3 regions of the Virgibacillus sp. FSP13 genome follow, and region 1 is predicted to be linked to each of the others. Evidence: riboswitches for the same ligand, from Rfam matches in the RefSeq annotation. Region 1 holds a riboswitch; each other region holds the start of a gene.

Evidence for each region. Region 1 has a riboswitch for thiamine pyrophosphate ahead of ACW2QC_RS16550 (lipoate--protein ligase family protein). Riboswitches for the same ligand answer to the same signal wherever they lie in the genome.
Region 2: another riboswitch for thiamine pyrophosphate. It lies ahead of ACW2QC_RS16740 (ABC transporter substrate-binding protein); the one in region 1 lies ahead of ACW2QC_RS16550 (lipoate--protein ligase family protein).
Region 3: another riboswitch for thiamine pyrophosphate. It lies ahead of tenA (thiaminase II); the one in region 1 lies ahead of ACW2QC_RS16550 (lipoate--protein ligase family protein).

Annotation. Positions count from the first base shown of each region.
Region 1 is NZ_JBSVKG010000024.1:37,490-39,757, reverse strand. Features, by position in the region: gene lipA (lipoyl synthase) at 1-361, opposite strand, end outside; gene ACW2QC_RS16550 (lipoate--protein ligase family protein) at 362-1,195, opposite strand; TPP riboswitch at 1,288-1,392, opposite strand; gene ACW2QC_RS16545 (ABC transporter ATP-binding protein) at 1,655-2,268, shown strand, end outside.
Region 2 is NZ_JBSVKG010000025.1:19,555-21,822, forward strand. Features, by position in the region: gene ACW2QC_RS16730 (sodium/proline symporter) at 1-89, shown strand, start outside; gene ACW2QC_RS16735 (Dph6-related ATP pyrophosphatase) at 329-922, shown strand; TPP riboswitch at 991-1,100, shown strand; partial or broken gene ACW2QC_RS16740 (ABC transporter substrate-binding protein) at 1,271-1,765, shown strand; gene ACW2QC_RS16745 (thiamine-binding protein) at 1,825-2,115, shown strand; partial or broken gene ACW2QC_RS16750 (ABC transporter permease) at 2,115-2,268, shown strand, end outside.
Region 3 is NZ_JBSVKG010000007.1:31,553-33,820, forward strand. Features, by position in the region: gene ACW2QC_RS07990 (zinc-dependent alcohol dehydrogenase) at 1-17, shown strand, start outside; partial or broken gene ACW2QC_RS07995 (IS1096 element passenger TnpR family protein) at 296-562, opposite strand; gene tenA (thiaminase II) at 628-1,326, opposite strand; TPP riboswitch at 1,399-1,497, opposite strand; gene ACW2QC_RS08005 (PTS sugar transporter subunit IIB) at 1,532-1,810, opposite strand; gene ACW2QC_RS08010 (PTS galactitol transporter subunit IIC) at 1,813-2,268, opposite strand, start outside.

The DNA.
Region 1 (2,268 bases):
CGGCTGCACCGCCGTCATTTAGGTCATCCCGTGCTACGGCTGTGACGACAACGTGCTTCAAGCCCATGATCGCTACGGATTCAGCAACACGAGCGGGTTCTCCCCAATCTAGTTCATTTGGCAATCCGGTTTTTACTGCACAGAAACGGCAGCCGCGGGTACAGGTATCACCTAAAATCATAAATGTTGCCGTTTTTCGTTCACTCCAGCATTCGTGGATATTTGGACAGCGAGCTTCCTCACAAACCGTATTCAATTTCTTATCACGCATTAGTTTCTTAAGTCCCCGGTAGGATTGGTTTGTGTTGATTTTCGTTTTTAACCATTCCGGTTTCCGTATGTATTCCTCTTGTTTAGCCATTTAGTACACGCTCCTTAGATTATGTTTGAAGTTCCAATCGTTACTGCTATATTTTATTTCAGCAAGCTGGTACACTTCATTCCATTGTTCATTGGTTAGTTCGAATGGAAATAGCTCAATGTCTACTCCTGTTTCGAAGCCTCTTTTAAACGCGTCTTTCATGGTGTCCATAGATACATGTTGATTTGTTTCTTGATTAATAGCTGTTGCTTTTTGATCAAAAGCCTTTCTTTTCTTTTCCCGGATTTCCTCGCTTGGAAAGTGGAACAAATCAAAAAGCATTGTTTTATTGATTGATCTTGGTATCGATCCGTGTTGCAGTAGTACCCCTTTTTGGCGTGTCTGGGCATTTCCCGATATTTTCTTACCGTCAGCCATTAATTCATACAACGCAGGTTTTTCAAAACATACGGCTGAGCGGCTCTTTTCTGCCTTGTTTGTTTCTGCATAATTTGCTGTAATACCTAACTTGGTATACCCTGCAAAAATCCCTTTTGAAAGTATGTAATAAGCCTCTCCGACTGATGCTGGGATATATGGTTTATCCTCTGCAATGATAATGCTGTAAGTTAGCTCATCATCGTGTAAAACAGCGCTTCCTCCTGTTAGACGGCGAACAAGGGGGATCTGGTAACGGTCTAATGCTTGCAAATCAATTGCTTTATCGACATCCTGAAAATAACCTAAGGAAAGGCTTGGGGTAGACCACTGATAGAAACGCAAAATTGGTGGTATTTTCCCCTCACTATGCCATTGCAACAGCATCTCATCGAGTGCCATATTAACCGCAGCATCACATATCCCAGTATCGATAAATAGCCATTCATCACGCACATGAATCGCCTCCTTATGTTGATGTTGGTACTGTTAATAACCTGAAAAGTAATGGGCTGCACCCAGTGGAATGCAGCCCGTTTGTATGAATGATACATGCGACTACACTTCCCCACGCTGGTATTACCTAGATCGGGTGCGAAGGGTCAGAACGAAGATGTTCTTCTCAGCTAAAAAAAGCTCCCCTAGTGATTTTTTTATTTTATTTAACAATTCTATAGTAAAGGGAGAGATGTAAATTGTAAAGCAAATTGGAAAATTTATCTGTTCCGGAAATTTTCCTGCTTATGGTGCGTGTTAAAGAGGATGAATAGGACCGAGAAGTTCGAGGCTGCATAGTGGAATCTAAAAATTAGGTCAAATAGGTTGTTTTTGTAATTAACCATCTGTAATATATAAGAAAATTTCGTAATAAATGTGATTGGTAGATGCGTTTGTTAGAGCGGGGGAGGAATAGGATTGAATAAAATAGTAGATATGCAGCAAGTTTCGTGGAAAAGGCAAGGGGAAGAAATCTTATCAGATATCGATTGGGAGGTTGTAAATGGAGAACATTGGGCTATTCTTGGACTAAATGGGTCAGGCAAAACAACTTTATTGAACATGATAAACGGCTATATTTGGCCAACGAAGGGAAGGGTCAGCATACTAGAGAAGTCGTTCGGGCAAACGGATATCCGGGAGTTGCGAAAATCAATTGGCTGGGTTAGCTCATCCCTTCAAGAAAGAATGAAGGAGACAGAGCGCGTCGAGAATATTGTTGTCAGCGGAAAATTTGCGTCGATCGGGTTGTATGAAAATCCAACAGAAGATGATTTTGAAAAATCCTACCAAATTATGGAACAACTTCACTTCGGTCACTTACGGGGAAGAACTTATCAAACTTGTTCTCAGGGGGAGAAGCAAAAGATCCTTATCGCACGAGGTTTGATGGGATCACCGAACTTACTTATATTAGATGAACCAACAAACGGACTTGATTTTATTTCTCGTGAGGAATTAATGAATACTATTAACCAAATAGCTATACAGAAAAATGCACCAACGATCCTGTTTGTAACCCATCACATAGA
Region 2 (2,268 bases), on a different contig from region 1:
CATCTAAGTTCTCAACCTTTTTTATCGCTGCATTTTTTGGGATTGTATTCAGCTTGTTGTTTCCGGATAAAAAGACTGTTAAACGATGAAACAAAATCTTGTTATAAATAGACTAGATTCTGCTTAAATGTACGGTTGTCTTGAGGAAAATACCAATACAAGTGAGGAAGCGTGCACATAGAATAAAGTATAAATCGAAACAAGACTTGTGGAAGATTTATTACAACCCATGAAACCTCCTGGGGAGAGCCAGCTGACCACTGGCTTTCTTTCTTTTAGGTTTGAATGATATAGTATAGGTAATAAGTAGAAGAAGGAGCCAGTAGTCATGAAAATAGCTTTATCATTCAGCGGTGGGAAAGATAGTTGTTTAGCATTATATCGTTTGCAACAACAAGGTTACGATGTTTCTTGTCTCATTACGACGATATGGCAAGAAAAACAGGAAACAGTCGCACACGGGGAGAAGCTTGATCAAATTGAAAAACAGGCTGAACGTATTGGGATTCCGGTTCATTTTATCAAGACAGACTTTACGGAATATACACAGGATTTTGTTCGTACGTTACAAGATTTAAAAAAGAACAATAAGATTGATAGTGTTGCATTTGGTGATATTTATTTAGAAGGACATCGTGAGTGGGGAGAGCAAGTTGCAGAAAAAGCTGGTGTAGCACCGATTTACCCATTGTGGACGGATCAACATGAGGTATTGGATCTATTAAGAGAATTTGTAGCTTCAAAGTTTCAGGCACGGGTTATCAAAGTAGATAATACAAAACTTCCGGAAAGCTGGATTGGTCGTCTTATAGATGAATCGTTTATTACTGATATTAGCAAGAAGGATGTTTGTCCGCTGGGGGAATCGGGAGAATATCATACAACGGTATTTGGCGGGCCAATCTTTAACGATCTGGTTTGAATATTATGAATCTTCTTGAAAACGGTATCGTAATGTAGTACCTTTAAACATGTAAGATCAAAATTAAATAGATTTTGTGGGGGGACCAGTTGAGCTGGTTGAGATTGTATCCGATAGATACTGACCCTTGGAACCTGATCTGGCTGAAACCAGCGTAGGGAACATCAAAGGTTGTTCAAAAAGTCCGGTAAAAATGACACATTTGAGCACGAATTAAAAGAAAAGGTAAATCTTTCTTTTTTGTATGCACCCCAGGTTTAAAAATGGTGGTGTTTTTTTATTGTCATTTTTAAACCTTTGTGCCGATCATTTTCCTAAACAATATTACAAATACATGGAGGATAGGAAATGAAGAAGCTTTTAATGTTATTAATTATGGTTACCATTCTTGTGGCATGTAACGATAACAATGAGTCAAAGAGTGCGGATCAAGATGAGAACGCCAAGCAGAAAATAAAGTTCGTTTTGGACTGGACACCAAATACGAATCATACTGGCATTTATGTTGCACAGAAAAAGGGATATTTTAATGACAAGGACTGGACGTGGAAATTATGATGCCAGGAGAAGTTGGGGCTGATCAGCTTGTCGCATCAGGAAAGGCCGATTTTGGTGTGGGTGCGCAGGAAAGTATTACAGAAGCACGTGTGCAAGGTGGCAGTGATCCAGCATAATACATCCGGTTTTGCCTCACCAAAAGAAAAAGAAATCACATCACCTAAAGACTTTGCGGGGAAAACGTATGGTGGTTGGGGTGCGCCAGTTGAGAAGGCTGTTCTTACATCCCTTATGAACCAAGAGAATGCTTCCGCTGATGAGGTGGATATTGTCAATATGGGAAACAACTAGATAGCGAAAAAGCTTTTACAAATGAATTTTTACCAAAATAGGAGGGTATTTAAGTGGCAAATGCGTTAGTTAGTGTTCAAATTATACCAAAGACAAAAAACGGGGAAGATCCGATTCCATATGTAGATGCTGCAATAGAGGTTATTGCTCAATCAGGAGTGAAATATGAGGTGAATCCACTTGAAACTACAATGGAAGGCGATTTGCCGGAACTTCTGTCAATTATCGAAAAAATGAATACTAAAATGACGGAAAGCGGGTGTGAAAGTATTATTTCACAGGTGAAAGTGTTTCATAAACCAGATGGAGCTTCAATATCTGAATTGACGGAGAAATATCGCTAATGAAAGGAATCATTAAAAAAGGATGGAAACCGGCTGTGGTTCTCCTCCTTTTGTTCAGTGCGTGGGAGCTTTTCAGTATTCTTTTTAATATACCGGATTGGCTCCTTCCTGCACCATCACAAATAATTCAAACAGGTATAGAAGGTTGGCAAG
Region 3 (2,268 bases), on a different contig from region 1:
CTCTATTTCGTATATAGACAGATGGTCACCAGTAAAGTTTGATAGTTTAGTTACCCTTTTGCTGCAAAAATATGTATTATCAAAATTACTTGCATAGAAAGGCTCGGCATACGCCTCATCCCAGTACAGCGTGTGCCGAAGCTTAAGTATAGCGGGTAAAAGTTCCCGCTTTTTTGATTGGTCTTTTATATCTTGGAGTCAGGAAGACAGATTTACTAACTCATCCCATACATTGTTGGGACAAGATTCATGTGAACCGTACCCAAGTGCTAAAGGATGGGAATGTCACCTCCTTTTACCAATAGTATTGTTCTGGCCCGTCCCCTTTTGATGCAACAATATAGGGTGTTATTGGCTCAGGTTCTTCCTCTGAAATATCCTCAACAGTAATGGTGAATTTCCATTCATCACCATAATCATATAAGTACAGAAACCGTTGACCTAACTGCAATCCAACTGTTCCAATGTTGACTTCATCTGCAGTGGGATGGCCGTCAAAATCTCCTGGTGCGACAATGCTTTCATCGGACCACTTTTTTCCATCCATAAAGAAACTGTATAGATGGTCATCATCAAATCACTCCTAAGCTACCAATAATTTGGCTCCATACTTCCTGCTAGTTTTGACTATACAGTTGAGGAATTTAAAAACTTAACTGGCCATTTTTCCTTCCTCTCAGCCATATCCCAGAACATGTATTCAAAGTAGCTTGTTTTGACAACAATATCCTCTAGTGCAGCTAGTTCATGTTCAGGTTTACCGTTTGCTATTTCATTCATTAAACCTTTACATGTATTAGCTAACTCCGTAAATTCATTAGAGGCGTACATCTCCACCCAATGACCATAAAATGGATGTTCTAATGCCCCTTCCCATTCTGCTAGGTTTTTCCCAATAAAGTTATAGCTCCAGGCACATGCAAGGACGGAAGCAACAACATTTTCAACGCCCCCTTGTTGCGATACATTTAGCATGTAACTCGTGTACGCTGTCGTAGTTGCTCCCGCTTCTGTTGCTTCTAGTTCCTCGTTTGATATGTTAAATTTCTTAGCATATTCTCGATGAAGGTCCATTTCCATGTCCAATGTACCATGCAATAGTTCCGCAAACAATGTCATCGTCTTTAAGTTCTGTGATTTTGCACTTCCTAAAGCAAAGAGACGTGAATACTCGATTAAATATACATAATCTTGTTTCATCCAATGTTTAAATTTCTCTTGATCTAGCCACCCTTCCCCAAGTCCTTTGACAAAAGGATGTTCTAGATAAGCGTTCCAGATTGGCCCGACTTTTTTCCATAAGCGATCTGTAAATAAATTGCTCATAATAAAATCCCCTTCCTTCTTATTAAAAAAATCATTCACTACTACATAGGAATGGTTTTACAGAATTCAATAGATTGAATTACTGCACTTCCCTACGCTAGTTTTAACCAGATCAGGTTCAAAGGGTCGAATTTTTTCTCTCAGCACAAATGTGCTCCCCCAGTGATTGACTATATTTAAATGACTTATTACTAATTTATAGATGTTAAATCCTGTTCTTTATCATCCTATAAACTTCTTCAACCCCTATCCCCGTTAACAACGGTACACCATTAATTACCTTATCTTCCATCTTTTCAGGAACAATGGTTGTCGATATAACGAAATCATAATCATCCCACTTGCTAATCGCATCATTGATGTTACCTTGATGAAGCATCACTTGTTCATGTAGATTTTCTTTCATCAACCACTCGTTTACTTTTCCCATGACAACTGTTGATGTTGCGACACCTGTACCACAAACAACTAAAGCTATTTTCATATCTATCCACCTCTATTTCCCCATTTATTGACATATAGTAATCCGCCAACTGCTATCATGCCAATTAATCCAATCCCATACCAACTCAACATTTTCCCCAATCCTACAAATAAACCTGTCGTCCATACAGCACCATCAACAAGTGCGGATATACTTGTATTACTCCCCATATCAAAATTAGCTGCATTTGCTACATCGGTAAATAATGGTGAGACCCATGTTGCTATATGCAATCCAACCCCAATATAAATCGTTCCCGCTATAATAATTCGAAATATATTTCCACGAAACACGGGGATCATTAAACAGACAAGAAATGGGATCGTTGCCAAATCACCAAATGGTAAAACATGATTTCCAGGCAACATAACAGCCAGAAATAATGTAATAGGAATCAACAGCAATGAAGCAGATAAAGTAGCAGGATGACCAACTGATAGCGCACTATCCATCCCTAT